DNA from 2 places in the Psychrobacter sp. Arc29 genome. Region 1 is predicted to be linked to the other one. Evidence: riboswitches for the same ligand, from Rfam matches in the RefSeq annotation. Region 1 holds a riboswitch; the other holds the start of a gene.
What was found. A riboswitch is a leader RNA that binds a small molecule or an ion and turns the genes downstream of it on or off. The one in region 1 is predicted to bind thiamine pyrophosphate.
Positions count from the first base shown of each region.

Region 1 (16,253 bases):
AAATAAACGATCGTCCATCTCGTTTAGGCGACTGACAACCTGCTCATTGCTCTGCAAGCGCTCGTTGACACTGTGCTGAAAACGCTGCTGACTAATATAGAGCCAGAGTAATGCCGCGATAAGCAGCAAGATGAACAACCACTGCATCCGCAGCAGCAAGATATTTGCTTGCCGGCGCTGCTGTATAGCAGAAGGATCCTTAGATAAAGACTCAGAATTCATTGGCATAAGACAGTACCGTGATGGGTAGGTATAAACATATTTAAATCAAATAGAAATTATGAAACTAGGGCCTGTCCCCAATTCGAACGTTGGTCACTAAATGGGCTAAAAATGGCTAAATCTTTGACAAACAGCGTCAAATAGCTGGTCAATATCTCGATATTGTCTTCACTACTTTCCTTGTTTGCCTATGATTTATCTCATTTTTATCACCATTTTTAAAATAGGGACACGCCCTAAGTATTGGCAGTAATAGCTGATAGAATGGTGTCTGGTGCCAAATCTTCTACACGCCAATAGCTCAGGCGCTGCGCTGCAACCATATTTGCTAAGCGCTCCCCCAATACGACATAAGAAAAGTCGGCTAGTGTGAGTGGCAAATTATCTCTTGCATCACTCATTATGTCATTACTACGTTTTGGTTCTGACATTTTTTCTTTTGCACCTTGGACGATGCTCGTCCAATGCTCAAAAGCAGCGCCACTACTCACGACGACGATAGGTTTTTTCGCGGTATCCGCTATTTTATGATACGAATGAAAATCTTTTTGCCACTGCTGATACTGAGTCGTTGCCTCGGTAGGCATCGAGCGCTCATACCACGCAATACTATCGATATGTACACCGCGTGCTTGTAAGGTATCGACCAATAAGCGTCGTCCGCCCAGTCCGCGCCATATCAGCAGCTTATCACCCGCCTGTAAACGCTCTATTTCAGGCATTGCTAGCATACCTTCATTATTGGCAACTTCAGGCTGTCGCACTTGGTAGTTTGCCGCGTCTATATTGGCTTGAGTCAATGCCGTAGCGGTTGCTTGACCCACTGCAATGATTTGACTTGGTGCTACCAAAACTTCAGAAGCTATATTGGCTGCTTTATTGTCCGCTTTCGCATGACTACTATCGTCATGCTCACTGTGCACAAGTGACTGCCAAACATTCAATCCCGAAGTGGCCGCCGTTGGGCTTACGATGACCAGAGCCTTATATTCACCTGCTAGCCACGCACGCATCAGTGTTAGGTCGTCGTCAGTTGTTGGACGCGGTTGCAACGTCAACATCGGTATCTCAACCACCGTGAATCCTGCTGCTTGCAAATGACTCGTTAATGGCGCAGCGCGTGCTATCGGTCGTGTATTGATGACAATTTTTGGCACTGACCCATCAGTCGATTGATTTTTATGAGTATACCTAGCTTTAGTTGACGTTGATGACATAGATGTACCACGACAAAAGGCTTGTAGAATGGACTGAATCATCGACCAAACATTGGATATGTGGATCAATGACTCAGTATGACAAAGCGAATACGTTACTCAGCGTGATAAATCGCTGACAAGATAGAACCTGCACCATCAGCAAGTAGTATATTGGCAACATCAATACCGAGCTGATTTGCCTGCGCCTCTTGCTCGTCTTGTGTACCAACCAATGTCACTCGCTTTTCTGCTTTTAACAGCTTACTACCATCCGCTTGACCCACTCGACCACGTAACCACAATACATTGCCGTTATCGTTATTGCCGTTTTCACCATTGTCATCGTTATTAGCGCTAGTTTCATCAGCCATTTGCAACACTGCGTAGGCTGCAATCGGGACTTGGCAGCCGCCCTCCAAGTGGCGGTTCAGCGCGCGCTCAGCGATAAGGCGAATACGCGCTTTATCATCGTTCAGCGGTGCTAATAGTTTTAACACCTCGACATCACCTTCACGGCACTCAATGGCTAACGCACCTTGACCGACTGCGGGCAAGCAGGCATCAATATCTAGCTGCCCACGTATCCGCTCATCTAATTCAATACGCTGCAAGCCACTGGTCGCCAAGATAATGGCATCATAATCACCAGCATCTAATTTGCCCAAACGCGTACCAACATTACCGCGCAAGGTTTTGATCTGTAGATCTGGGCGGTAGGCTTTGATCTGACATTGACGACGCAAACTTGAGGTTCCAACAACTGCGCCTTGCGGCAATTCATCAATACTATTATAAGTATTTGAGACAAAAGCATCAGTTGGTGAAGCACGCTTACAGTAGACACCTAGCGTCAAGCCTTCAGGCAGCTGCATCGGTACGTCCTTTAGCGAATGTACCGCAATATCTGCTTGCTTGTCATACAATGCTTGCTCAAGCTCTTTGACAAATAAACCCTTACCGCCAATTTTGGCCAAAGGTGTGTCCAAAATCTTGTCACCCTTAGTGACAATTTTTAGTAACTCAATTGTCAACTCAGGATAGAGCGCCAATAAGCGATCACGAATATGCTCCGCTTGCCATAGAGCCAAAGGACTCTGACGCGTGGCGATGGTTAATGTAGTCAAAGCAGGTTGCTGCGGATTGCTCATAAAGGGCCTCAATAAATTCGATACTATAATCTCAATGCTACAATGTCAGTGCCAAGTTGGTGCTAAGCGGGTGGGAAAACTTGCCACAAAAAATGGTCGACTCACATCAGAGATAGTAAAAGCTGGCGCAAAAAATACCCCTATTTAAGCATAAATAAGGGTTTGATGATATGGGATGATTATGTCGCTCTGAAAACATCCTATTACATGCTTTGAATTTTGTCACGTAAGGCTGGCAGATGACGACGACTCACGGCTAACGTCTCATCAATTCCTTTAAAACGTATCTGATATTGTCCAGCGTCTAGGGTTTCTAAAAAATCTAAAAAGTTCAGATTGATAATGGCGTTGCGATGCACACGGAACAAACGATCGTCAAACTCTCGCTCTAGCTCTTTTAGGGTCTCATCAATCAATACAATGCCATCTTTGTGACGTACTTTGACGTATTTTTGATCTGCCGCAAAATAATAGATATCTTTAAGTTTAATCAGCTCTACACCGCGGTGAGTACGAGCAGCAATATGCTCGCGTATCGGACGCGCCGTTGGATTTGCAAGCTTGCGAATTTCATTCAATTGCGCCGCGTTTAGGTTTTTTGCTTTGTTCAGTGCTTCTAATAGCTCGTCTTTGTTTGCCGGCTTCAACAGATAACCGATTGCATTGGCTTTTAGTGCCGCTATCGCATAATGATCGTAAGCGGTGACAAATATAATGGCTGGTGGATGATCAAGTTTGTCCAGCTCTTTGGCACAGCGCACCCCATCCATCTCAGGCATACGAATGTCTAATAATATAATGTCAGGCTGCTGAGTTTTTACGGCGACAATAGCTTCTGCCCCTGTGGTAGCTTGAGCAACCACCTCATGACCTGACTCCTGTACGATTCTGACCAAACGCTCACGCGCTAAAGGCTCATCATCACAAACTACGATACGCATGTAAACTCCCACCTCAAATTCTACTGAATATGTTTCGATGGTATGACGAATGTACTGGCCAGTTCAATATGGTGAAATTTTCTGCATCATATTTTTTTATAGTAACCACTCATTGTCAATAATTGCCGGATAAAAATTGCAATAACCATGTAGATATAAAAGATAATGCAATAAATATGCCATAACATATTACTATGAGAACATAGTGTCTAAGAACATCATAAAAAATGGCAAAAGAGGAAAGATTATAAGCTGACATCTTGTAAGGGATAGTCAATAATGGTAGTGATGTGGTTACCAGTAACCGTGCTTTGAATATCAGCACTTTGGCCAAAGTACGCGCGTAATCGATCCGCTTGAATATAAAAATTCATATGCTGACGCAAATCATGGTTAATGATTAAGGTCTTTTTGGGAAGTTCAACGTCGATCTGAATAGTCACTCTGTGCTGCTGCCAAGTGACTTTAATATTAAAATAAATGGTTTCAGTGGTCATCTCAACCACATTGAGTAGCATTTTCTCCAACACGCTTTGTAAGGTTAACGCCGTAATCACCATGTCATACATGATATCTTCATCAGGCAAATCCCAATGGACCTCGAGTTTGTCTGCCAAACGACTAGACTCAATCGCTAAATAATGCTCACATAGCGCCACTTCTTCTTCAAAACTAATCTCACGTTCACCGCTAAAACTGGCTCGATATAAGACCGAAACGTTTTGTAATAAAGCAGAGGCTTTTGGTGGATCAGACTCAATGAGTGAGACCAGTGTGTTGATAGTATTAAAGAAAAAATGAGGGGCAGTGCGAGCTTTGATTAAGTCATTTTGTGCGGTCAACTTGTATTCAAACGACAGCTTGAGCGCATTAAGCTCACGGTGGCTACGCAAAAAGTACAGCAAAAACACAATGGTAAAACCGCCCGTCAGTACGGTATTGAAGAACAAATTGGTCATAAAAGTTTGACGGTTATATTCCATCAAACCCATATTGATCAAAATTAAAACCACCAAAGTCATAGAAACTGTAGCGGCAAACATCATTAGCATGACGATACGCACACTTACACTAGGTATACTGGCATTTTTGAAAACAGGACGTAGATAATCTACCAAATATAGCGATGGAATAACAGTCAGTGCATTCTGTAGCACTCGAGAAAAAAACTTGATAATAAAATCAGACCAACTTGACAGACCATGACGCTCAATCACCGTGAGAAACAGTGACCAAAAAGCAATATATGTCAGCCACTGCCAAGGCCTCATGATCTCCATGAGTTTTGGAATAAAAAACTCTAAGCGCTTAGCTAGTAAGGCAACCTCATCATTTGCTATACTCGAGTTCTTATTCTCTTGACTTGTCTTGTACCGATATGAACGCCAATTCTTCAAACCTTAGTAATCCCGAATCAAGTAAAAGTTCATCTGTTGCTGATTCTAGCACGAATGTCTCAGTAACAAACAAAGATGCACAAAATAGCCCTGCCAGCACTCAGGGCCAGCAGATGTGGGGCGGACGCTTCAGTGAAGCGACAGACAGCTTCGTGGCTGCCTTTACCGCATCTGTTGACTTCGACCAACGTTTTGCTCGTCACGATATTCAAGGGTCGATTGCCCATGCAACGATGCTCAAAGAATGCGATATCTTGACTGCTGATGAAGTATCTACCATTATCGACGGTCTTCATCAAGTATTACAAGAGATCGAAGCAGGCGAGTTTAACTGGTCAATCGCCCTCGAAGACGTGCACATGAATGTCGAATCACGCCTCACTGATATTATAGGCGCTGTTGGCAAAAAACTACATACAGGGCGTAGCCGTAACGATCAGGTCGCGACTGACATTCGTTTGTGGTTGCGTGAAGAAACCGATAACATTATCGAACTACTCGTACGCTTACAAAGCGGCTTGCTTGATCTGGCTGATCAACATACTGATACTATTATGCCTGGTTTTACGCATTTACAAACCGCACAGCCTGTCAGCTTTGGTCATCATGTAATGGCGTGGTTTGAGATGTTGTATCGCGATACCGAGCGCTTGGTTGACGCCCGTCGCCGTATCAACCAGATGCCCCTTGGTAGCGCCGCACTCGCTGGCACGACGTTCCCGATCGATCGTACCATCACCGCTGAGCTATTGGGTTTTGAAGGTATTTGTCAAAACTCGCTAGATGCGGTCTCAGATCGTGACTTTGCGATTGAGTTCACCTCAGCTGCCTCTATTCTTATGATGCACATGTCACGTATGAGCGAAGAGATTATTCTGTGGATGTCAGCGCAGTTCAACTTTGTGCAGATACCAGATCGCTTCTGTACTGGCTCATCAATCATGCCACAAAAGAAAAACCCAGACGTGCCTGAGTTGGTACGCGGTAAAGCGGCACGTGTCTTTGGTCAGCTGATGACATTACTCAGCCTGATGAAAAGCCAGCCACTCGCCTACAACAAAGACAACCAAGAAGATAAAGAGCCTTTGTTTGACTGTGTCGATACACTGACAGGCTCACTACTTGCCTTTGCTGATATGCTACCTAACATTGTTCCAAACAAAGAAAGTATGCGTGCTGCGACAATGAAAGGCTATGCCACTGCTACCGACTTAGCAGATTATCTGGTACGTCAAGGCGTTGCATTCCGTGATGCGCATGAAGTCGTGGGTAATGCGGTTGCACTGGGCATCAAAGAAGGCGTTGATCTCAGTGACTTGTCATTGGCACAATTGCAGCAATTCAGCGATGCCATCGGTGATGATGTCTTTGACTATCTCACGCTAGAAGGCTCACTAGCAGCCCGTGACCATTTGGGCGGTACTGCACCAAACCAAGTCAAGCAAGCAGTAGTCAACGGCCGTGCTCGCTTAAAAGCCTTTGCCTAATCAGACTGTTTTGAGACAAAGCTAACTTATCGCTATATATCTGACACCCGCTATTGACGCGGGTGTTTTTTATTTATAGTCAATCCCCTATAAAAGAGCTACCGCGTTAACCTCACTTGAAGTATCACAGTTACATCTGCGCTCGGTTGCCTTGTATCTCTTTTAAACTGAATTAACTATAACTTATTATCAGCTACCCGCCCTTTTTCGCGCTTGTTCTGTCTGCATGATATGAAACGATAAATCAGAATAAAGGTAAGACCTACTGATAACATCCTGTAGATTTGTGTCTGTTTAATAAGAGACACGAGATACCCTTTGCTAAATTGACCAAGACCGTTATCATAGGCTCATATCATTACTCAAATTCACCACTTAATAGAATAAATAAGGAACACCTGATGACTGAGACTTTTAACCCCCAAGCCAATACCGTGTTTTGCCGCAAATATAAGCAAGAACTGCCAAAAATGCCGCATCCACCCTTCCCTAATAAAAAAGGCCAAGAGCTGCAAGAAACCGTATCTGACAAGGCATGGAAAGAGTGGCTAGAACATCAAACCATGCTCATCAATGAGAACCATTTGAGCATGATGGATCCTGAAGCCAAAAAATTCTTAACCGAGCAGCGTGATAAGTTTTTGGATAATGAAGACTATGAGCGCGCCCAAGGCTGGACACCAGAAAGCTAGTCTTAGCTCACGCCATAGCCATAAAAAACGCGCTTACTAGAGCGCGTTTTTTGATGATAAGACGGTAGCATTTGGGCGCTATCAGTCGTCATTACTCTCTAGTGATTCAAAGTCAGCGACTGACATCGTGCTCACTTGGCGAGCAGCCAAACGATCATTGGCTTCTTGCACCGCTTTTTCGACCATGGCGTAGTCTGAATGGCGTACATCTTGACCACTGATATAGTTAATAACCAGCTCGGCCACGTTTTGTGCATGATCACCAATACGTTCAAGCGAGCGCAAAATCCACATGATATTGATGACCTTTGAGACTTGTCTTGAGTCTTCCATGATATAAGTCATCAACGCGCGAATGGCCGACTGGTATTCGTTATTGACCACACTGTCATTGCGCATGACTTCAAACGCTTGCTCAGCATTCGATTGACTAAAGGCTTCTAGCGCGTTGTTGAGCATCAGTCTTACCTGATTACTCAAGTGCTGTACCTCAGCATAGCCGTAAGACGATTTGCCTTGTGCCGCGATTCTGTTTGCCATTTTTGCGATTTTTACGGCTTCATCACCAATACGCTCCAAATCTACCACGCCTTTACTGATCGACATGACTAAACGCAAATCTCCTGCGGCAGGTTGACGCTTAGCAACCAACAATAAGATATGTTCATCGAGCTCAACCTCCATTCGGTTGATATCAAAGTCCATCTCGATGACCTCTTGCGCCAGTGTCTCGTCTCTATCAATAAGTGCATGAATCGCTTTGGCCACTTGGTTGGCAGCACTATCACCCATGTATAAGAACAAACGGATGGCTTCATCAAGATCTTGGTCAAAACTTTTGGAGATATGCTTATCACTTTGCATAAGAGGGATTCCCTGAAATCTATATTTTGGTGACGCGATGTGCTTATTGAGTAATACAAATCGGCTAAAAGTATCCTATCCGGCACTCTATTTGAACCGACTTCAGTACTAATTAATCAGCCCTAGCCATAGCGACCAGTAATATAATCTTCTGTCGCGGTTTGGGTCGGTTTGGTAAAGATCTGATCGGTCTCACCCATCTCGATCATATCGCCCAGATACATATAGACGGTATAGTCTGATACCCGCGCCGCTTGCTGCATGTTGTGGGTGACGATGGCGATGGTATAGTCGTTTTTGAGATCTTCTATCAGATCTTCGATAGCGCCTGTCGAGATCGGGTCAAGTGCAGACGTTGGCTCATCGAGCAGCAATACTTCAGGTTTGGTCGCGACACTACGGGCGATACACAGACGCTGCTGCTGACCACCTGATAATGACAGACCTGATGCTTTTAGTTTGTCTTTTACTTCTGGCCACAATGCTGATTTTTTTAGTGCCCACTCCACACGCTCATCCACTTCGCTTTTGCTGAGCTTTTCATAGAGTTTGACGCCAAAGGCAACATTGTCATAGATAGACATCGGGAACGGCGTTGGCTTTTGAAACACCATACCGACTTGCGCGCGTAGCAAGTTGACATCGACGTCTTTGCCTAAGATGTTTTTACCATCAAGGTTGATAGCACCCTCTGCACGCATCCCTGGATAGAGATCATACATACGGTTAAAAGTACGTAGTAGCGTCGATTTACCACAACCTGACGGACCGATAAAGGCGGTCACTTTCTTTTCTGCGATATCAATATTGATGTTTTTTAATGCCTGAAAATCATCATAATAAAAGTTAAGATCGCGAACTTCCATTTTTGCTTTAGGCATATTTTTGGGAATATCATGAATACTTTGCTTATTAAACTCAGCAGTATTTGGTTGCTGTGATTGCGAGCTTTTAGACATGGTTCTATTTAACAGGCTGTCTGTTGCATTATTAAAGCGATCAGCAGTCGTTTCTGTGCGGACCTTGCTTGCGACATCATTCATAATATTATCCAACCTAGCTTAGTGTATTTCATATAAGTATAAGTAAATGCTTGGTATCTATGCAGCAATATCGGTCTTTATTTGACCTGACCTCGATTGCCGATAAATCTTGCCAGAATATTCAATACCAAGACAGATGCTGTAATCAGCAGCGCTGCTGCCCACGCCAATGTATGCCAATTATCATAAGGACTCATCGCAAACTGATAAATGGTATTGGGTAAGTTGGCAATCGGCTGACCCATGTCGGTACTGAAGTACTGGTTGTTCAGCGCCGTAAATAGCAACGGTGCTGTCTCACCAGTGATGCGAGCAAATGCCAATAACACCCCTGTCGTCAATCCCGCTTTGGCAGCTTTGACCGTCACTTGCGTGACCATTTTCCACTTGGGTGTACCAAGTGCATAAGCGGCTTCACGCAAGCTATTGGGCACCAGATTCAGCATGTTTTCAGTGGTACGTACGACAACTGGGATGACAATCAGTGCCAATGCCAATGCGCCTGCCCAACCAGAGAAACTTTCGCCTTTTACCATTAAAGCATATATAAACAGACCAATGACAATTGATGGTGCTGATAACAAGATATCGTTCAAGAAACGGGTCACTTTGCCAAGCATGCTGCCTTTAGAAAACTCAGATAAATAAATACCAGTCATCAGGCCAATAGGCGCACCAATAAATAATCCTGAAAACGCCAACATTACCGAACCGACGATCGCATTGCGTAAACCACCCGGGCTCATAGGCGGCGGTGTATCAGCGGTAAAGATTGGCAGCTCTACCATCCCTTGAAAGCCTTCAACAAACAGTGTCACCAAAATCCATGACAACCAGAATAGACCAAACACCATCGCTGACATGGCAAAGCCTAAACCCAGCTTGTTGGTCCAGCGGCGCTTGTTGTACAAGCTTTTGTTATAACGCCCAGCACTGCTTGGCTTCGTAGACATTGGCGCATTCATCACATTGTTTGCAGGCATACTATTTATTTCCCATATCTTTTATCAATATCTATCAAGGTCTCATAAGTCCTTCTCAGACTTATCGATTACCTGCTTTGTGATCCATGCGCATGAGCATCAATTTGGCCAAAGACAGTACAATGAAGGTGATGACAAACAAGATTAAGCCTAGATGTAGTAAAGATGCCAAATGTAGCTCGCTCGACGCTTCGGCAAACTCGTTGGCCAATGCCGAGGTGATGGTCACACCAGAAGTAAATAGGCTTGGGCTGATATTGAACGCATTACCGATTAAGAAGGTCACTGCCATCGTCTCACCCAATGCACGACCAAGACCCAAGATTACGCCACCAACGACACCAGCTTTGGTATAAGGCAGAATAATCTTGAACATGACTTCCCATGTCGTCGCACCCATACCGTAAGCGGATTCTTTGAGTAGATCTGGCACGACAGAGAAGACATCACGCATGGTGGCCGCGATAAAAGGAATAATCATGATGGCAAGTACTAACGATGCGGTAAACATCCCTAGTCCCATGGGCGCGCCTGTAAACAGCTTACCGATGATCGGTAGCGGGCCAACATGCTCGATAAACCATGGCTGAATATGCTCACCAAAGAAAGGCGCAAATACGAACAAGCCCCACATACCATAAATGATAGAAGGAATACCTGCCAATAGCTCAATGGCAATACCAAGTGGTTTTTTGAGGAACTTTGGGCACATTTCGGTCAAAAATATCGCGATACCAAAACTGACTGGCACAGCGATAGCGATGGCGATGAATGACGTCACTAAGGTGCCATAAATAGGCGCGAGTGCCCCGTACTCATTGGCGACCGTATCCCAATTATTACTGGTATAAAACCCCAAACCAAACTCTTGAATACTCGGCCATGCCCCAACAATAAGAGACACCAAAATGCCCCCTAAAGATAGGAGGACGAGTATGGCAAACGCTTTGGTAGAGTTGACAAATAAAGCGTCGTAACGTTTTTGTTTAGCCAGTTGGGACCTTAAGTCTGTCATAAGTGTCTCAGCATTGAATGGGTGAATTCAAAAAACTAGGATTTTGATTTGGTTTTATCACAACGAACTTGAGCAACCTATCTATCGATATCGTAGTCAGTATCGTGGTCAAATTTGCTGTGATAAAACCTCTCAAACCACTACCGGAGAATAGTGGCTTAAGAGGGAATTAAAGAGATTAGTAAACAATGGCTAGCATCGGGAGATTACTGAGCAGCCTTATAAACTGGCTGACCATCACTACCTTTTACTTCGTTCCATTTCTCTTTAAATAAAGCCACTGCTGTATCAGAGAATGGGACATAATCTAATGCCATGGCATCATCATCACCTTGGGTATAAGCCCAGTCAAAGAAGTTCAACACGCCAGCAACTTGCTGAGGATTCTCTGGTTGCTTGTGTACTAAGATGAAAGTAGCAGCAGCGATCGGCCATGCTTGATCCGTCTCAGAGTTGGTGATGACTTTATAAAAGCCTTCTTGTTGTGACCAGTCGATATCACCAGCGGCTGCAAATGTCTCAGCAGATGGCTGAACAACGTTACCCGCTGCGTTTTTCAATGCCGTGTGTGACATATTGTTTTGTTTGGCGTACGCATACTCAACATAGCCGATAGAGTTTTTCATACGGTTAACATAGCTTGAAACGCCTTCGTTACCTTTACCACCTGCACCAGTCGCAGACGTTGGCCACTTAACCGTTTTATCAACACCAACGGTGTCTTTCCAATCTGGTGACACTTTGGCTAGATAATCTGTGAAGTTAAACGTCGTACCTGAACCATCTGAGCGGAATACTGTGGTAATGGCTGCATCTGGCAAGGTCAAATCTGGGTTCATGGCTTTGATCGCAGGATCATTCCAGTTATTGATTTTACCCAAATAGATATTTGCTAAGGTTTCGCCATCTAATTTCAACTGACCTGGCTCAACACCATCGATGTTAACGATTGGCACAACGCCGCCGATAACGGTTGGGAACTGAATAAGACCAGACTCTTCAAGCTCTTCTGGCGTCAATGGCGCATCAGAAGCACCAAAATCGACGGTTTTTGATTGGATTTGCTTGATACCGCCAGATGAGCCAATCGACTGATAGTTGACTTGGCCGCCAGTAGCAGCGTTATAGTCATAAGACCATTTGGCATAGATAGGCTGCGGGAATGAAGCACCTGCACCCGTGATATTCATTGCGATATTTTCAGCAGATTTAAAACCGGTGTCAGCAGAAGGCGTTGCCTGAGTCTGAGTGGTTGTTTCAGCCGTGGTAGCGGCACTACTGCTAGTATCAGCAGCTGGTTCTGTCGTCTCTGTTGACTTGTTGCACGCCGTAAGCATTAATGTACAACTGACGGCCACTGCTAATAACGAATAACGCATGTAGGACTCCTGAAGTTTAACAACGATATAAAAAAGCATTGTTTGTGATATGCGTGCTATCTTGCCAAATCTTTATGACAGTTTAATGACAACCTCTACAATCTTTCATCCGCTTTACATAATATTCAGATAAGCGCTCTAAGTCTCAGTAATATCAGGTAATTTTGATAACCATTACTAAGAATCTATACTCATAACCATACTGAGTAGCAAACTCAAAGTCTGATGTTTTCATTTAAATATCATTAGCCGTTAACACAGAATTTTGTTAGTATGAAAGGGATTTACAACACTGACAGACTCGGGGTGCGGTGTAGCATTGGCCTACTTTATTAAACGTTTATAGTTAAACATTGATAAAAGTAGCCGCCTATCTACATTCGCTGAGAGATCACCCGCCGAACCTGATGCGGTTAGTACCGACGCAGGGAAGTCTTAAGCACTTTGTTATTGATGACAAAGGACGCGTAGAAATACCTTTTTATCATCGCTATTGTCTAACGATGCATGTCGCATAAGTAGATAACGGGAGAAGATAGAAAGCTGCGTCCACTATTTGATGACCATTAGCCGCGACGATATTTTTTGGCCGCTGTTAGTTGTCGATAATATAAATTTGTCTGAATGATGACTGCTTACCCCCGCAGCTACTGGCGGTGTTGCTTTTATTCAAAAACCAACACGCTAGGACAGCATATGACTATTTCAGACAGCACCTCAATTGCACCGAAAGCCCAAACGCATAACCCAGCCGATAACATTCTTCCTATATCAGACACCAAAGCAGATAAAAAAGCCGACGCATTAAAAACGCCTGCCCACCGCGCTGCCAGTGATGCCCGCTTCGAAGAAGACGCACGCGATCTACATCGTATCCTACCCGCCTCGCGCAAAGTCTATATCGAAGGCTCACGACCGGATATCCAAGTACCGATGCGCGAAATCAGCTTGGCGGATACGCCTGTTGGCGGTACTGGTGATAAAGATGGCGAGCACAATCCGCCTTTTTATGTCTATGATACCTCAGGCGTCTATACCGACCCCAACATCGAGATTGATCTGACCCGCGGTCTACCAAAACTGCGTGAAAACTGGATCGCTGAGCGCGATGATACCGAGCAACTAAGCGGTCTATCTAGCTCATACGGGCAAGCGCGTGCTCGTGATATCAGCACTGCTAACCTCAGGTTTGCTCATATTGACAAACCGCGCCGCGCCAAAGCAGGGCAAAACGTCACGCAGATGTACTACGCGCGCCGAGGCATCATCACCCCTGAGATGGAATATATCGCGATACGTGAGACGCAAAAGCATCATGAACTGACCGATATGCGTCAACATGAGGGTGAGAGCTTCGGTGCCAATACGCCCAAAATTATCACCCCTGAGTTTGTCCGTGATGAAGTGGCGGCTGGACGCGCCATTATCCCCAACAACATCAACCACCCTGAATCTGAACCGATGATCATCGGGCGCAATTTTTTGGTGAAAATCAATGCCAATATCGGTAACTCAGCGCTAGGCTCATCGATTGATGAAGAAGTGTCCAAAATGACGTGGGCAACACGTTGGGGCGCGGATACCATCATGGATTTATCAACGGGCAATCATATTCATGAAACCCGTGAATGGCTAATCCGTAACTCGCCTGTGCCAATTGGTACCGTACCGATTTATCAAGCCTTAGAAAAAGTCGATGGCGTCGCAGAAGATCTGACGTGGGAGATATTCCGTGATACGTTGATCGAGCAGGCTGAGCAAGGTGTGGATTACTTTACCATTCACGCAGGCGTCCTGCTCCGCTATGTACCACTAACTGCAAAACGCCTAACAGGTATCGTCTCACGCGGTGGCTCTATCATGGCGCAGTGGTGTCTGGCACATCATAAAGAGAGCTTTTTGTACACGCATTTCGAAGACATCTGTGAGATTATGAAGCAATACGATGTGGCGTTCAGCCTAGGTGATGGCCTACGCCCCGGCTGCTTGCAAGATGCCAATGATGAGGCGCAGTTCGGTGAGCTACGTACCCTTGGTGAATTGACCAAAGTCGCATGGGAGCATGACGTACAGGTGATGATTGAAGGCCCTGGACACGTGGCGATGAACCGTATCAAAGAAAATATGGACTTGCAGCTTGAGCTGTGTGCTGACGCGCCGTTTTATACCTTGGGACCATTAACGACTGACATCGCACCGGGTTATGACCATATCACCAGTGCGATTGGCGCAGCGATGATTGGCTGGTTTGGTACCGCGATGCTGTGCTATGTCACACCAAAAGAGCACTTAGGCCTACCGAACAAAAAAGATGTCAAAGACGGCATTATCACTTACAAAATTGCCGCGCACGCTGCTGATCTTGCCAAAGGTCATCCCGGTGCGCAGGCGCGTGACAATGCCTTGTCCAAAGCGCGCTTCGAATTCCGCTGGGATGATCAGTTCAATCTAGCGCTCGACCCTGATACCGCACGCGAATATCACGATGAGACCTTGCCAAAAGACGCACACAAATCGGCGCACTTTTGCTCCATGTGTGGTCCGAAATTTTGCTCCATGAAAATCACCCAAAATGTGCGTGAGTATGCAGCAGGTTTGGACAAAGACGCAGTAAATAAAAAAGTCACACCGCAATCAGGCGACTTAAGCGATTCGGATCATTTGATTAAAAAAGTCGACACTGAACTGGTGGGACAAGTTGGAGAAGCCAGTGCTGAAGAAGTCCGACAAGGGATGGCTGAGATGATGGAAAAATACAATAAGGGAGGACGTCAATTATATAAAGAGGTGTAAGTTTTTTAGCTCTCTCGAAGAATAGCTCTACCAAAGAAAAGCCCGAACCTGATAGTCAGGTTCGGGCTTTTTAAGTTTATGTATTTAGTAATATCAAACCTTCGACGCCTGATAAATCTCTTCAATCGACGTATTGATAGTATCAGCAAACTCTTCATCGCTTTGCTGCTTACTCAGCCCTTCGGTAAAGGCGCGCGAGAAGCTGGCAATCATACCCGGGTTTTTTTTGAGCTTCGCGCACGCATCAGTACGGCTGTAACCGCCTGATAGCGCTACTACTTTGAGCACTTTTGGATGGTCAACCAGTTCCTGATAAAACCCTGCTTCTTCGGGCAATGTCAGCTTGAGCATCACTTGCTGATCGTCATTTAAGCGTTCCAGATTACGTAGGATATCGACTTTTAGCAGTACTTCACAATCATGCTTTTGAGCGCTATCAATGTTAACTTCTGGCTCAACGATTGGCATCAAACCTTTTGAGATAATTTGCTTTGCCACATCAAATTGCTGTTGTACAACGAGCTCGATTCCATCGACGTTTGGCTCATAAATGACTGAGCGCATCTTGGTACCAAATACCGGATAGTTTTTTGCTTTGTCTAGCAACAGGTCTAGATTAGGCATCGGCTTCATGACTTGTACGCCGCTCATCTGCTCCGCCAAACCTTTATCTACTTTCAAAAATGGGACGATTTGCTTGTCTTCCCACAAATAGTTGGCGGTCGACTTACCATTGACGTCGCGCTCCATGGTATCTTCAAATAAGATCGCACCAAGCACACGCTCATTGTCAAAACAGTCGCAGGTCATGATACGGGCACGCATCTCATGCACCAAATCGAACATTGCCTCATCACTATCGTATGCTTCACCGCTAATACCATAGTTCTCTAGTGCTTTTGGTGTACTGCCGCCGCTTTGATCGAGCGCTGCGATAAATCCTGAACCGTCTTTTATGCGCTGTAACTGATTGTCGTATTCCATTAAAAGTACATCCTATTTTTATTGAGTGAAGTTGGACATTATAAACCAAGCTTTTTATGACCTATATAAGGTCTGCTATTTGTAGATGACCTTATCATAGGATGAT
Region 1 is NZ_JASMRR010000002.1:363,980-380,232, forward strand. Features, by position in the region: gene QO189_RS04480 (hypothetical protein) at 1-228, opposite strand, end outside; gene QO189_RS04485 (uroporphyrinogen-III synthase) at 459-1,439, opposite strand; gene hemC (hydroxymethylbilane synthase) at 1,535-2,569, opposite strand; gene QO189_RS04495 (LytR/AlgR family response regulator transcription factor) at 2,773-3,510, opposite strand; gene QO189_RS04500 (histidine kinase) at 3,756-4,781, opposite strand; gene argH (argininosuccinate lyase) at 5,021-6,394, shown strand; gene QO189_RS04510 (oxidative damage protection protein) at 6,796-7,086, shown strand; gene phoU (phosphate signaling complex protein PhoU) at 7,168-7,950, opposite strand; gene pstB (phosphate ABC transporter ATP-binding protein PstB) at 8,073-8,909, opposite strand; gene pstA (phosphate ABC transporter permease PstA) at 9,071-9,976, opposite strand; gene pstC (phosphate ABC transporter permease subunit PstC) at 10,038-10,991, opposite strand; gene pstS (phosphate ABC transporter substrate-binding protein PstS) at 11,198-12,370, opposite strand; TPP riboswitch at 12,663-12,818, shown strand; gene thiC (phosphomethylpyrimidine synthase ThiC) at 13,067-15,163, shown strand; gene QO189_RS04545 (fructose bisphosphate aldolase) at 15,257-16,147, opposite strand.

Region 2 (16,253 bases), on a different contig from region 1:
CGGACTGACCAATCAGCTACTATTCTTGCCATTGGTCGGTTTTGCCTTGGCAACTTTTATGTCACTCGAGCCTGAGTATGCCGTCGGGGTCATGCTACTAGTACTGTGTCCTGGTGGCACGACATCCAACTTATTTACTTATTTGGCAAAAGGGGATGTCGCGCTTTCGGTCACGATGACTGCGATTGCCAGTGTTATCACCGTATTTACCATTCCTATCGTACTGAGTTTTTCGCTCGTGTACTTCATGGGTGCCGGTAGCGAGTTTCAGTTGCCAGTCGCCAAGACCATGATCAGTTTGATTGCTCTAACGATATTGCCGGTTAGTATTGGTATGCTCATCAAACGCTATGCGGCGAGCTTCGCAGATAAGGCACAGGTTATGGTGTCTCGTTTTGGTGTGATATTTTTGAGCTTCTTGGTTATTTTCTTAGGATATGTGCAAAGAGATATTTTGGTCGAGGCCTTAGTTGCCACTGGCCCTGTATCGCTCATATTGAACGTATCGACGATGGCGCTTGGTTATTACACCAGTAAATGGTTCGGTCTAAATCCTGCGCAGAGAAGATCAATCACCATGGAAGTGGGTCTACAAAACAGTACGCTATCGATGTTCATTGCATTGACACTGCTCGCTAACTATAAGATGTCGTTAACCCCAGCTATTTATACATTAATCATGTTCTTAACCGCAGGTATCATGGTCAGAGTATTTACCGCGCAACATAATAAAGCTAATAGAGTAGAAAGAGAAAATAGCGTGTTGGCCGCACGGAGAATGTAGTTTAATCAAAAGATTAGCCATAGTGCATTGCTAAATAAGGGATACATTACTCAATAAAATAAGCCCACAATATACTTTCTATGATGAGAGTTATTGTGGGCTTTTATATTTATTACAGTTTCTTAGAATGGGTAAGTTGATCCAATACGGATAGCATCGTTCAACGCTAAAATCTGCGCCTGTCTACTTCTGCTCGCGCCTCGGCTGCCTGTTCTTTGACTCTTTCAATTTCAAACAAGAACGTGCGGTTTTTGAGCACCGCGACAAATACCACGCCGCCTACCGTATTGCCCGCCAAGACTACGACTAAAAATACTAAATAGTGCCATAGACTGACCGTATTGCCATACAGCAATGCTGAAAACACTTCGATATTGCCAACGATACTGTGGTGTAAGCCCAAAAACCCGATACTACCAGTGATAATGGAAACCAAAACAATACGGCTAAGGGTATCGCGTGCAGATGTGACTAGCCATGCCGCCACGCCCATCATCCAACCTGCTAGTACCGCGCTGCCAAAGATAACCCACCACTCAAACCCCAAAATATGCTCAGCGTAAGCATCAATAGCATGGTCGGTAAACAGATGCATATGCAGCCCTAAGCCAACCATTAAGGCAGCAAACAGGCAGCCACCGACGATATTACCAGCAATGACGATACCCCATAGACGCAGCAGCTTATGCAGTGGTTCAATCTTGTTTAACACAGGTAGACTGAGTAGGGAAGTTTGTTCGGTAAATAACAACGACTGACCGATAACGACGATAATAAAGCCGATCGGATACAGCAGGGATGACAGTACCATCGCATAGCGACTCGGTAGCACATCATTGAGTAAGGCAAATGCGGATAAAATCACAAAAAAGCTAATACCAATTTCAAGCCCCGCTGTAAAGGCACTGGTAAAGAGCGAGCCAAGCGAGCGCTCAAAGGTTTCTTTGGCATGAATGACTTGCTCGACCAAGATACTGGCGTAGCTTTTTGCTTGGCTTAGATTGTCATCACCAGCGACTTTTTTGATGGTTTCCTTGTCTTCGTCGCTGATTTCTTCTGGTAGGTCATCATTATCCAGCTCTTCGGTGGCTTTTATATGTTCGTCTGAATGATGGCTGTCCACATGAGGGTTGGCGTGACTGTCTTCTGGAGAGTGGCTGTGCTGTAGCGTATGACTGTGCTCCATGTTGACTTTTTCATGATTACCATTCAGCGTATCGTTCGCATCATCATTGTGCTGGACATGATTTGTGGTACTCGCGGGCAAGCGCTCGCTGTCTGACAGGTTATCCTGAGCGTTGTCGCTATGTTTTTGGCTATACTGTTGGTTGTGTTTGGTATCTTGGGACAAGGTCGTCTCACTATTGATTAGATCGTATTTTTAGTATTTTTTAATATAAAGATATCAGCGCTATTTTAGCGCATGACAGTGGCAGGTTCTGTTGAGCATTTAACCGATTGGGGTTATTAATTGTTCAATAACGTCATGAAAAATGACCTTCAGGCTTTATAAATTGCCTTACCATCTAACAAAATCTGCCTATCTGCGTTAAAATCACTCTATTCATTATTTTCCTAATTTTTATATTCTCTTTAATTCAATTAACTTTGATCACATTCAATCAATAAAAGATAATGCCATTATGAGTAACCACAACCTAACTGCCTCTATTCAAGCGGCACTAAATCAATTAGAAAATGCCTATAATCCTGCACAAGTCGAAGCAGGTATGTATCAAGGCTGGGAAGAAAGCGGTTATTTTCAGCCGACGTTTGACAAAGACGAGTCGTTCTCTATTGCGCTACCACCGCCAAATGTCACAGGCTCACTGCATATGGGGCATGGGTTTAACAACGCTATTATGGATGCGCTGACCCGTTATCATCGCATGGATGGTGATAATACGTTGTGGCAACCAGGTACGGATCATGCGGGTATCGCGACTCAAATGGTCGTTGAGCGTCGTCTGGAAGCGCAAGGTATCAAGCGCCGTGATATGACGCGCGAAGATTTCATCGATAAAGTATGGGAATGGAAAGAAGAGTCGGGCGGCAATATCACCAGCCAAATTCGTCGTTTGGGCAGCTCGGTTGACTGGTCACGTGAGCGTTTTACCATGGATGATGGTCTGTCCAACGCAGTGAAAGAAGTGTTCGTACGCCTGTTCGATGATGGCCTTATCTATCGCGGTAAGCGTCTAGTCAACTGGGATCCTAAGTTTCAAACCGCGCTGTCTGATTTAGAAGTAGAAAACCATGATGAAAAAGGCAGCTTGTGGCATTTCCGCTATCATTTCACGGATACAGACCTAACCACCCAAGATGGTAAAAACTATCTGGTCGTTGCTACTACGCGTCCTGAGACTTTGCTTGGTGATACGGCTGTTGCAGTCAATCCTAGCGATGAGCGTTATGCACACTTGGTCGGCAAAACCATTACCTTGCCAATTACGGGTCGTGTCGTGCCTATCGTCGCTGATGATTATGTCGAAAAAGACTTCGGTACGGGTTGTGTCAAAATCACTCCAGCGCATGATTTTAACGATTATGAGCTGGGTCGTCGTCATAGCTTGCCACTGATCAACATCCTAGATGAGCGCGCCAATATTTTGCCAGCGATGGAAGTCTATCCTGATCTGCAAACGCGTGAGCCAGAGTTAGAGACTACGCCGAGCGATTATGCAGGACTTGAGCGTTTTGCGGCGCGTAAATTCCTTGTTGAGCAAGCAGGCGAGCAGGGCTGGCTAGAAGATATCGAAGACTACGCACTCAAAGCCCCGCGTGCCGAGCGTGGCGGTACGATCGTTGAGCCGTGGTTGACCGATCAGTGGTATGTCGCGGTCAAAGAGCTTGCTAAGCCTGCGATTGACGCGGTAGAAGACGGTAGCATTGAGTTTGTCCCTGCGCAGTACAAAAACATGTATATGGCGTGGATGACCGATCTACAAGACTGGTGTATCAGCCGTCAGCTGTGGTGGGGTCATCGTATCCCTGCATGGTATGACGATGCGACGGGTGAAATCTATGTCGCGCGTGACGAAAGCGAGGTGCGTAGCAAATACAGTCTCAGCGATGATGTCGTACTGCGCCAAGATAATGACGTGCTCGATACGTGGTTCAGCTCGGGTCTATGGACGTTCAGTACGCTTGACTGGGCAGACGTCAACGCTGATCCACGCGTGATGGATACCTTTCACCCAACCAGCGTGCTCGTGACCGGTTTTGACATTATCTTCTTTTGGGTGGCGCGCATGATCATGATGACCATGCACTTCGTGAAAAACGAAGATGGCACGCCGCAAGTACCGTTTAAGACTGTCTATGTGCATGGTCTGGTACGTGATGGCAATGGTCAAAAAATGTCAAAATCGAAAGGTAATGTCTTAGATCCGATTGATCTCATCGACGGTATTGAGCTAGAAGCTTTGGTAGAAAAACGCACCAGCAATATGATGAACCCGAAAGACTCGGCCAAAATCGAAAAGCAAACGCGTAAAGAGTTCCCAGAAGGCATCCCAGCTTATGGCACCGACGCGCTGCGCTTTACCTTTACATCCTTAGCCAGTACCGGTCGCGATATCAACTTTGATCTAAAGCGTGTCGAGGGCTATCGTAACTTCTGTAATAAAATCTGGAACGCCAGCCGCTTTGTCCTCATGAACTGTGTCGATGGTGACAGTAATGCCAAGCCTATCGATCAAACGGCGAATCCTGACGTATGGGAATTACCAGAAAAATGGATCATGAGTCGTCTGAACTCTAGTATCAAAGACATTCATCAGCATTTTTCTCAGTATCGTCTCGATATGGTCAGCCAAGATATCTATGAGTTCATTTGGAATGAGTACTGTGATTGGTACGTTGAGCTTGCCAAAGCCAGCCTAAATGATGACTCGGTGTCTGACGAGCGTAAAGCGCAAATCCGCTATGTACTACTGCACGTACTAGAGACGGCACTACGCTTCACCCATCCAATTATGCCGTATCTGACTGAGCAAATCTGGCAAACCATCGCGCCGCTACTGGGTCGCAAAAACACTGACAGCATCGTGGTCGCTGACTATCCACAGACTGATGATAGCCAAATCAGTGAGCAGACTGAAGCGGATATGGCGTGGCTACAAGAGCTAATCGCGAGCGTCCGTAACATCCGTGGTGAGATGAAACTGGGTAATGCTGTACGTCTACCAGTGCTACTACAAAACGTCTCTAGCGACGAAGAGGCGCGTCTATCACGTATCAAAAACCAGTTCAAAGCGCTTGCCAAAGTTGAGAGCTTAGAGATCGTCAAAGAAGGCGATGAGGTGCCACTCTCGTCATCAAGTATGGTCGGTCAGCTACGGGTACTCGTACCGATGAAAGGGCTCATCGATCCAACAGCTGAGCTGGCGCGTTTAGGTAAGTCATATGATAAGTTGAAAGGTCAAGCCGACGGTATCGCGCGTAAGCTCGGTAATGAAAGTTTTGTCAGTAAAGCACCAGCGGAAGTGGTCGATGCTGAGAAAGCGAAACTGGCTGAGTTAGAAGGGCAGTTGACCGCAATGACAGCACAGATGGAAGAGTTGAGGGCGTTGTAGTAGCTAATCCCACTTTCCGCTACAATCGGGGCTAAACTGTTCCTTCAGTCATAGTTGGGCGTTCTTAGAGTGCTATGATTTTGCTTTATTTCTTGAGAAAAGCAAGCATAGCTTTCTGAGAGTTTTACTTTGCTCATCAGTGCTGGTTTTAAGTTATTAATGAATTTTTATAGGAGAAAGTCATGGATAGCGCTAAGGAAATGGAAGGCTATGGTTGGGTATATATTTGTATGGATATATATAAACCAAACAAATGTAAGGTTGGATGCACTACTAGATGGCTTTCCAAGAGAGTAACTGAAACTGGAAATCCTGATTATGCTATTGTCAAGGCATATCGAATAATTAAAGAGGAGGTTCGAGCTGTAGAAAAATATGTTCATAAGATTCTGGGTAGTCCTCAGTATCATTTTATGAAAGAAACAAGATCTGAATGGTTTAACTACTCCCCAAAGCAAGCATGTCAAATAATTGAATATAAATTAGGTAAGACTTTAGGAATGCAAAGTTTAGAAGATGGTTCTGTAAACTTATCATCAATATCAACTATTCCCTTTAAGGAAGACATAAAATATGATGCCTTTGCTCTTTGCTTCGAAGATGAGATATCTTATAAGAACCTTGTTGATGCGGTTATCGGTTGCGGAAGTGAAACTTATTATTAAATGTAGATTTAATAATTTGATATAGAGCTTTACACTCTTTATAAGCATGAATATCTTAATACTTATGAATTAGCTAGTTTATGAATTTTAAAACTTAGATATGAGAAAGGCCACCTGGTTAGGTAGCTTTTTACTTTTCCGGATAATATATTAATTTAGAACTAACATACTTACTAGAGGTATCGAGCGTGGATGATATATTGCAGTATACGTACCAAACTCTTCTATTATGATATGAATTAGTGCTAGTTGTAAGAAAATGATTTTATTCTTCTGAAATGTTAGATTTTCAACTGAGTCTATATTTCGTAAGTCGTTTCCATGTGCTACTTCATGTCTACGCTTATTCAACTGATCTAAAAATTCTTCCCACAAAGTTCTTTCTTTACGCTGTTTAGATGTATTTGTTAATATATTGAAAGATTTGCTTGTATATTGATAAGGAAAATTCAAGCTATAGTTATGTAACTCATAAGTATACTCCGAGATCTTATCTTCTAGATAACTATTTCCCTCTGAAAAAACTAGTTCATAGCGAGAGGACTTCAAAACCTGAAATACTATATTTATACCCAAATTATCGAATAACGTTTCAATAACTTGAGGTTTAGGGTTGTTGTTTTTACTGTATAAGAAAGGTTTGAAATTTATATTGGAGTTAAGTGCTTTAAACTCTTCTATTAGAATATTAGTCAGCGTATTTTTAGCCTTATCAGTAGATTGACTATCTAGAAATTTCGAGCAATAGTGCCTTTGAATAGCTTCGCTGAGTTCATTAAATCTATAATTATCGTTTAAATCATCTATCGTATTCCTAATTAAATCCTTATAGAAACCTTCTAGGTTAGCAACCATAAGTACAGTAACTGATCTACAGATAGCATCATGCAGAGCAACATTTGTCTCTTTATGATCTTCGGCTGCCTTGAGTAGTGTAGTGATCTCGTCCCATCTACTCTCTAGCTCGTTTATTAATAGATTAAGGTAATTCTGACTCATAGAAGAGTCTCGATAGACTTATCAATTCTAGTATGTACTTTCGAGGCATCATTTGTACTCCCTTCTACAGTTTTAAAGTAGTCAGTGTCATGAAATAAGGTTCGGAAAGTATCTATATTCAAAATGGTTGAAGGTGGCATCTTAGATAGCGGTACAACTAAAGAGTCATAAACTGCTACATTAAAATTAGACATCCATTCGAGCTGACCATCCTTACTTCTGTATTTAGTAAAGGGCAATTCAACATCTGAATTTTCAATTATTTGAAAAGTGTTTATGAAATTTTTCTTTAGTATAGATAGTTCGTCCAAACTAAGCTCGTTGAACTCTGTCATTTTTCTGGTAAGGAAGTTTTTGAAAGAACTCTTGTATTGCTTGTACCCATCCTTATAAGATAGAGCAAAATATCTCAATACTAGCTCTTCATCTTCCATTTTATCGATTTTTTTATCAGTGAGCTTTGTTGCTGAGATGAACAAATGATTCTTAGCTAACTCTTTTATCAATTTTTTAAACGGGCCTCTACAAGTAGCATTTCTAAGTTCTTGTGGTTCTAATTTTACAGATCCAGAATTGAGACGTTCGAAGATGTCATATTTTACTTGATTATCTATAGTTGAGTCGATGCGTAAGCAGCGAATAGTTCTCTCTTCAAGTCGTCTTATTAAGAAAGAGGGAAGTTGATTGTGCTTCAAACCATTAAGCTCTTCAAGAACCTCCAATCCTTCCAAAATAAGATCGTTCATCAGAAATTTATGTATAGCAGTTAATCTTTGTTGACCATCTATGACTGAGTAGCGAGCTATTCCTTCGTCCACTTCATCGTCTACATCAACGTCTTGTGAGATATAAATTAATGGAACTGGAATGTTTAGAATAAGACTTTCGATTAGTTTAGAAGAAGTACTATTCTCCCACCTATGATTCCTTTGATATTCTGGATTTAGTTTTATGATTCCCTTGTTTATTTTTTTTACAAGCGTCTCTAAGTCATACTCAATATTCTGAGTTTTCACTGTTCGCTCTTTGGCTTTGTTTTGTATGTCTTTTAAGTTGTCTGCAAGCATGATGTTTACCTAGTATTAAATTCTGTCTGCTACTATGAACATAGTAGCAAATAACATCTTCAATGTGATAAGCGAAAACAAAATTCTAATTTAACAAAATAATATTAATTGTACTGAGGGAAACCATGAACCATCTCACCGTCGGACAACGCGCACCTTTAAGCAACATTGCTATTGACGATACCGCACCTATCACGCTCAAGTTCACCCGCCAAAGCCCAATAGAGATGGACATCAGCTGCTTTGCCTTAGACGCAGCGGGCAAACTGATCAATGATGATTACATGGTGTTTTATAATCAGCCAACCTCTCCATGCGGGCAAATCAAGCTCACCCATTACGAGTCGCAACCAACGGCGAATAAAGGCATCCAAGCCGAGTTTGAAGTGAATTTATCTAAACTGGCGGATAATATAGACAGCTTGTTTTTTGTGTTGTCAGCCGACACGCCGCTTAATCAAATTCAATCGTTAGAGATTGGCATTTGGCAGCAGTCGCAAAAGGTGCAGGCAGAATATCAAGCAGCAGACTTTGCCCAGCAGCAAGCCAGTATGTTGATGCAGCTGTACCGTAAAAGTGGCGTGTGGCGAGTATCTAACGTCGCGCAAGGCTTTAATGGTGGACTTGCCGCCATCGTGCAGCATTTCGGTGGCGATGTAGAAGAGGGCAGCACGCAAGCAGCAGACGTAACGGCAACGCCAGTTCAAGCAAAACCGTTGCTTGAGAAGGTCATGCTAGACAAAGCGCCAAAACTGGTTAACCTCGCCAAAAAAGCCACGGTATCGCTTGAGAAACGCCAATTACAACAATTAACGGCGAAAGTGGCGTTGGTGTTAGATGCCTCAGGCTCAATGAACAAACAGTATAAAAAAGGCCGCGTGCAAGAGGTGGTCAACCGCATATTGCCATTGGCAGTGAGCTTAGATGACGACCAAGCGCTAGACTGCTGGGCGTTTGCTCGAGATCCGCAGTATTTGGGTGAGATTGGGCTGAGCAACTATGAGGGTTTCATTGACAATGCTCATGGCGGCTGGCGCAAATGGGCACTTGGCCCACGCGTTAATAACGAAGCAGAGGTCATGAAAGCCGTCACTGAGTTTTATCAAAAGGACGGCTTAGATGTGCCTATCTACGTGCTATTTATCAGTGATGGCGGGGTGAATGACAATCGCGGTATCACGAGAGTCATGACGGATGCAGCGAAACTCCCAATATTTTGGCAGTTTGTGGGCTTGGGTGGTCGTGGTTATGGCATCCTAAAAAAACTAGACGACATGACAGGACGCGTGATTGATAATTGCGACTTTTTTGAACTTGATGACTTGGATGACATTAGCGAAGAAGCCTTGTATGAAAATATGCTAGAAGAGTTCCCAATGTGGCTCAAAGAAGCCAAGCAGCTTGATATCGTGCAGCAATAATCTTATTATTCTATTATCACTGACTAATTGCCACTGACTAAAAAACCGCCATAGCAAACACTATGGCGGTTTTTTATTACTCAAAATATCTTAACTGCTAAGATGTCTACAACGCCCACAGCGACTGATATTGCTCGTCGGTTAAGGTCACGATATCGATTTCGGCTAGCATCTCGCGTAGTTTTTCCCACTTATTGGCATCAGGCGTGATCGGCGTGATCAATCTGCTCAGCGTATTATCAATAATCGCATCCATCAGCGTATCGGCTTCAGTTTTACTATAGTCATAATACATACGGTGAGCGGTGGCTGGCTCGTTTTTGCACAGTGCTGTCATCTGGTTGGTCACTTGGATAAAGGTATCTATCGCGTCTTTTTTTGCGCTATAGATCTCATCCGTTGTGAGAACCTCTAACGCCGAGAAGTTCGGATAGGGTGACAGATGCTGATCGATAAACGTAAAGTCTAACCTCTCATGCGTCGCCTCAACCCCTTCAAAGTTATAAAAGCACAGCCATGCACCATCGAGGCTTGGGTCTTCTTGCAGGTTTTTTATATGATAAAAGTCCTTTTGCACAAAGCTCACATTGTCACGGCTGATGGTAAAGCCATTTTTCTTGGCATAGCGCGCTAATATCTCAAAGCCAATACGATTGGTTTTTTCTTCAGCGGCAGGGGTGCAAATGCGAATCGGCTGATTGTTCTGTAGCTTATCCATACTGGATTGCTGCATCAGTATGCCGCCATCGGTCTCAAAAAAACAGCCCAGCGCACGTAGGTTGGGCGCGTAATGTTCAAACAGATGGATAGGCTCATTGACATGCAGATCGATACTTTGGTTCTGTAGTTCAGCAAAGCCATCATAATGGTCATCTGGCTCGATAATGGTGATATCAAGCCCTGCCTGCTCATACGCGCCCGTCGTCACACCCGCGATAAAGGGTAGATGATCAGGGTTTAAGAACCATTCGAGAGTGAGAGTAAGTTTGGTGGTCGATTGCATGGTTGTTTCCTTTTTAATGATAGAAAACAATCAGACTGATGCTGTTTAAATAAAACAAGAAAGGCAAAATCTCAATATGAGAGTTGCTGTTATAAAAACGCATCACTAAGAGAGTGATTAAAACGTGTCACGCTTGTTTCCTACGTCAGTGCTAACTGCTTCAGGTTCACGGGTGTCTCTCAGCGATGATGTGGACTGTGTTTACAGTACTCAATCAACGCACCCCGACAAGATGTATTGCTACTTTATAGTATATAGCCACTTCTTATATAGCCACTTTATCATCATAGATGACTGGTGAGCAGTAAAGCAAGATTTTGCTTGGTTTCTAGTTAGTATGTGCAGCATGTTTTATCGGTTAATGCCCCGAATACAAATATTAAAAATTTAAACTACTAGACAGTAGTCCGCTAAGGTATGACATAATTATCCTCTGTACAGGGGATGAATTAAGTTATGAGTAAAGTCTATCACTATACGAGTATGGCGGGATTTTTGGGTATCGTGAACGACTCAAATATATGGGCAACCAATATTTTCTTTTTAGACGATTATCAAGAAATGAAAAAGGGTATCGATTACGTCAGAAAAAATATCGAAGACGAAAAGCTGTTTACTTCTATGTCGCAAGACTACAAAAAGATCATCGAGAACCTACAGGAGATATCCAGCGATCATTATGAGCGTGACGCCGATACAGAGATGTCGCTCACCAACTACTTGCTAGATATGTTAGAGGCACTCAGTCAGCAGTTTTATATTACCTCCTTTACGCACAATAAGGATTGCCCACGGCATTGGGATGCCTATTGTGAGCACGATGATGCCATCTGTATTGAGTTTGATGAGCACATACTCTCAGATAGCTTTAGATATAATAAGCTCAATCGATACTCTCAAGCTCAGCACCGGTTTGACAGTATTATCTATAGCTACTCTAACAGTATAAAAAAGTACTTCGATAAGCACCAGATAAGGGACGTTTTTTTTAGCAAAAAACAGACACTGGTCAATGATGTGAGAAGTATCAGAGAGCTCAGCGCTAGCAAAAAAAACGGCGCAGAACATCGCTGTAGTGTGACCGCTGATATATTGTTTTCCTCAATATTAGAAGCCTTAACAGAGTTTGCGCTTGTTAAAAATCCCAAGTTCTCTGGCGACAAAGAAAAAAGGCTGATATTGACGGTATTAAATCAGCACGATAAATCGATCAAATTTCGCTCGGCATCAGGAGTGATTATTCCTTATATTCCCGTGAGTATAGACTTAAGAAGCATTACCAAAGTTATCCTATCGCCGACAGAGGATGCGCTACTGAAAAAAAAGGGTCTAGAGATGTTAAGAGGTCGCTACAAATTGGATTTTGAGATATGCAAATCGGACTGTCAGTTGACGGGTATATGAGTGGTTAGTATTAAGTAAAAACTAAACCAAAGAGCAAATAAAAAAACCGCGCTAGTTTGGCTCGCGCGGTTTTTTAACGCTAATAGAAAGCAAATTCATGCTTAGTTATCATACAATGGTGCAAGCAACCCTTTGTAAGCAAGGCGTTCTTGGATCGGCATTTTAAAGACTTGAGTGGCGAATGGTGTTTCTTTACCCATTTCAATCTGATTGGTTTTTAGATTGACTAAGTATAGGCCATGAACTTGACCTGTTTTTGGTGTTGCAAAGCCAGTGCCACCTGTCGCAACTGCAGTGGTGACACCCATTGCCATCGAGTAGCCAAAAGAAGGTTTTGAACCTGTGACCATTGACACAAAGACTTTATCCGTATCTTCTAATTTGCGAATGAGGTCTAAGCTGTTCTTATCTAGCCCTAAGTCCACACTTGCGCCTTTAGATTTTTCAGCCATTTTACGCGTGTCGCTGTCTAAAGCTTGGAATAGATTGAGATAGGCCTGATTGGTGAGACCATCGAACGTATTATCAGCACTTAGGATAGGGTAGTCAGTATTTAGCACATCTTTGCTATCCGCAGTGGTCAAGATATCCATTTTGGTCAGTACTTCCTTAGTCTGTGTACCACAGACAAATGGTGCGGTAGTACGGGTCACACGCAGTCCTTTTTCGACCAGGGCTTCCTCAACGGTATGCATCATCGCTACAGATGTGGCATCTGATTGCTGATACAAAATGTCATTTTTACCCATTTCCACACGAATCAGGCAACCATCACTAACGATACTCACAGGCTGAGATTTTAAAGACTGCTGAGTCTTGTCATAAGCTGAGCGCGCCTCAGGACTGGTGGTGGTCGCACAACCACTAAAGAGCGTGATAGCTGCGAGCGCAAGAGACAGGGTAGCTGTTTTTTTAGAAAAATGAATCATAACAATCCCAATAAGTGATGAAGAGAAGTGAGTAATAAAGGGCAGACAACATCGGATACAGCATATAACTGAGAAAAATCAGCCGTTATACCACCCGTCTAATAAGACCATCTCTAAAATTATCTTGGATTGGCTATATATAAAAATCTGACTCGTGGTTAATGATTATCGATTGTTACATAAAGATACATTTTAGAGGATTTGTGAATTATGCCTAAAAGTAAGACAAATATCTACTACTATATGAATAGATTATCGATGATTGTTGAATTAAAGAAGCCATTTAATCAAGGAAACAAAACACAAACTAAAGACGCAAAAGTAATCTTGTTTGCTCACAATGTCTGATGCATGATGAGAGCTTAATCTATAGTGATATCAACCCTATGTATTGATGTCCTTTCCCTTACTACCTCTGTTAACCATACGATACGACTGTCATGACCAATAATAAAAAAGCGTTTTATCATAGGCCCAATACCAAGCAATCCAAAAGTCCAATGATGCGCTGGACCTTCGTGACGCTTGGCTGGATATTTTTTGTATTGGGTATTATTGGTATATTACTACCTGTGATGCCGACCGCCCCTTTTATACTATTGGCCGCAGGCTGCTGGGCACGTAGCTCCAAGCGCTTTCATTTTTGGCTGATCAATCATAAGTATTTTGGCAAGTTTGTGCGGGATTGGGAAAACAATCATGCCGTGCCGCTGTATGCCAAGGTTTTGGCAACCGTCATGATGGCAGCGTCAACAGCGATGTTATTTTACCGCTTGCCTGCCGATATGATGTGGATAGCATGGGTGGTAGCAGCCGCATGTAGCGGGGTGGCCATATATTTGTTCCGCTTGCCAAACGCCTAAATCATTGGTGTTTTTAGCTAAAACTAGTCAATAAATGGCGTTTGTTACACTAAAAGTGAGATAAGGCTTGCGATACTAGAATGTACCCCTTATAATACGCCCAAGCTTAAGAGCAGTTCTGCACCAAATCATTACCTCGTAGTATTAGTTATAATCCTTCGTTTTAATATTTATCGTTCAGTAGCTATTTGCAAGCGTTACCGGTCACTAGACCATTAATAAATTTAAAAGTAGGATTATACTATGTCAGACGTTCAAAAAGGTACAGTTAAGTGGTTCAACGAAGCTAAAGGCTTTGGTTTTATCGCTCCAGAAACTGGCGCAGACGTTTTTGCTCATTACAGCGAAATCACTGGTTCAGGTTTCAAAACTTTGGCTGAAGGCCAAGAAGTTGAGTTCACTGTAACTCAAGGCCAAAAAGGCCCACAAGCACATAACATCGTTGCTATCTAATTTGTCTTTATAGACAGATAGATGAAAAGATGTAGAAAAACGAGCCTTTGGGTTCGTTTTTTTTCGTCTGTTATTTGATGCTAAATGAAACGACAGATGTAAAAATGCCTCCGACTATATGGATAGTTAGAGGCATTTTTGTATGGGATAATGATGTAAGTAAATAAGCGTGAGCAATTGGCTTATTATATAAAGCCAATACCGATATTGATCAGACCACCGCCCAGTATTAACCAGCCAAACATCGCCGCTCCTAAAATCAAAGGTTTGACACCAGCTTGCTTAATCGCACTTAGATGAGTAGTCAAACCTAGCGCAAACATCGCCATCGTCAGCAATATATCATCTAGCATAATCATGCTTTGCTCGATACTTTTAGACATCGGTATCCAAGTATGCAATAAGACAATACCGATAAAAATAAACGCAAACCATGGCACTTTGACTTGCTTAACGCGGCTCATAAATGACGCTGTCTCGTTTTTACTACTCTCATCTTCCATAGCGGCATTATCTACGGTGCGATCTTTGGTTAGCGCAAACGATAATACGAGCAAGAAAGGCGCGAGCATCATAACGCGTATCATCTTGGTCACGACTGCAGTATCACCAATCTCAGTATTGATTGCATTGCCTGCGACCACGACTTGCGCCACCTCATGTACGGTTGAGCCAGTGTACATGCCGTACTGCTCGGCGCTGAGCCAAGGCTGTAACCAACCAAGCTGATATAAAAAAGGGTAGAGCAGCATCGCGATAGTACCAAATACCACGACCGTTGCCACAGCGATGGTAACTTTGTGGGCTTGCGCGTTGACCACTGGCTCTGCGGCGATAACGGCAGCAGCACCGCAAATACTTGCGCCTGAGCCAATCAAAATGACCGTTTCTTTATCAACTTTTAACCATCTAGTACCTAGCCAATAGGTCAGTAGAAAGGTCGACGTCAGTACGAGCGCATCAGTCATAATGGCTGGCATACCAACGTTTGCTACTTGTGTCATGGTCAACTTGAATCCATAAAACATAATCGCGAGGCGTAAAATCTGACCCTTGGCAAAGCAAACGCCGCCGTTTAGACGCTCAGTAAACTTGGGATAAATAGTATTGCCCAAGATCATACCCAGCAAGATCGCGAGCGTTAAAGAGGATAAGCCAACGATACGCCCGTTTGACCACACATCCAAACTCGTGTTTAACCATAAGCAAAACAAACCACCGATCAGCACCACAATCAGACCAGCCAAGTGGCGTTGGCTTGGAATGTAGTTACTCACTGAGCGACTGACTGATTTGGCTAGTGTATGCATAAGGGGCATATCCTGTTACTGATATTAAAATAAGCATAAGCTTATGAATAGACAGTATATGCCCGATACATTTATAATAAAAACAGATTGATAAGATATAAATTATCGATTTTATAGGTTAACGACCATTGTGGTAATCGATACCAAAAGTATGAATATCGATTAGAGACAAGCCTATTCGATAGGACAGATTAAAAAACTGACAAAAGGCATCATCAATATAATGAAAAAATCAGTACAGACATTGCCAAAGATTACACTTAAGCAGCTCGCTGTTTTTGTCAGTATTTATCAGACAGGCAGTACCAGCCGCGCCAGTGAAGTGCTGCACCTGTCACAGTCAGCGGTCAGTAGTGCGCTGACAGAGCTTGAGTCTAGATTACAGATGCCGCTGTTTGAGCGAGTCGGTCGCAGGCTTAATCAGCATCCCAATGCCCATCCTATCTATGTACAAGCTCAGGCGATCTTAGGGCAATCGCTCACGCTTGAGCATTATCATCAGTATCAGGCCGGGCAGATTCATATCGGGGCGAGTACCACGATTGGCAATTACGTGCTGCCATCATTGCTTGGCAAGCTATATGAAGCGCTACCTGATGCCAACGTCGATATGTATATTGCTAATACTCAAGAGGTAGTGAGTGAGGTTGAGCAGCTCAATATCGATATTGCTTTAGTAGAAGGGATGCCGCGTCCGATAGATATGAAAGCCATTGAGCAGCGCGAATGGCGCACGGATACGCTGATGATATTTGCCAAACGCGATAGCAAATGGCTA
Region 2 is NZ_JASMRR010000009.1:81,383-97,635, reverse strand. Features, by position in the region: gene QO189_RS12175 (bile acid:sodium symporter family protein) at 1-784, shown strand, start outside; gene QO189_RS12170 (formate/nitrite transporter family protein) at 951-2,135, opposite strand; gene QO189_RS12165 (valine--tRNA ligase) at 2,428-5,361, shown strand; gene QO189_RS12160 (GIY-YIG nuclease family protein) at 5,544-6,026, shown strand; gene QO189_RS12155 (MAE_28990/MAE_18760 family HEPN-like nuclease) at 6,177-7,025, opposite strand; gene QO189_RS12150 (DUF262 domain-containing protein) at 7,022-8,092, opposite strand; gene QO189_RS12145 (VWA domain-containing protein) at 8,218-9,513, shown strand; gene QO189_RS12140 (ABC transporter substrate-binding protein) at 9,620-10,516, opposite strand; TPP riboswitch at 10,637-10,753, opposite strand; gene QO189_RS12135 (DUF2971 domain-containing protein) at 10,973-11,920, shown strand; gene QO189_RS12130 (hypothetical protein) at 12,022-12,849, opposite strand; gene QO189_RS12125 (YbaN family protein) at 13,290-13,712, shown strand; gene QO189_RS12120 (cold-shock protein) at 13,956-14,165, shown strand; gene QO189_RS12115 (YeiH family protein) at 14,351-15,475, opposite strand; gene QO189_RS12110 (LysR substrate-binding domain-containing protein) at 15,699-16,253, shown strand, end outside.
Region 2: linked by a shared signal. The riboswitch ahead of QO189_RS12140 (ABC transporter substrate-binding protein) and the one ahead of thiC (phosphomethylpyrimidine synthase ThiC) in region 1 are both predicted to bind thiamine pyrophosphate.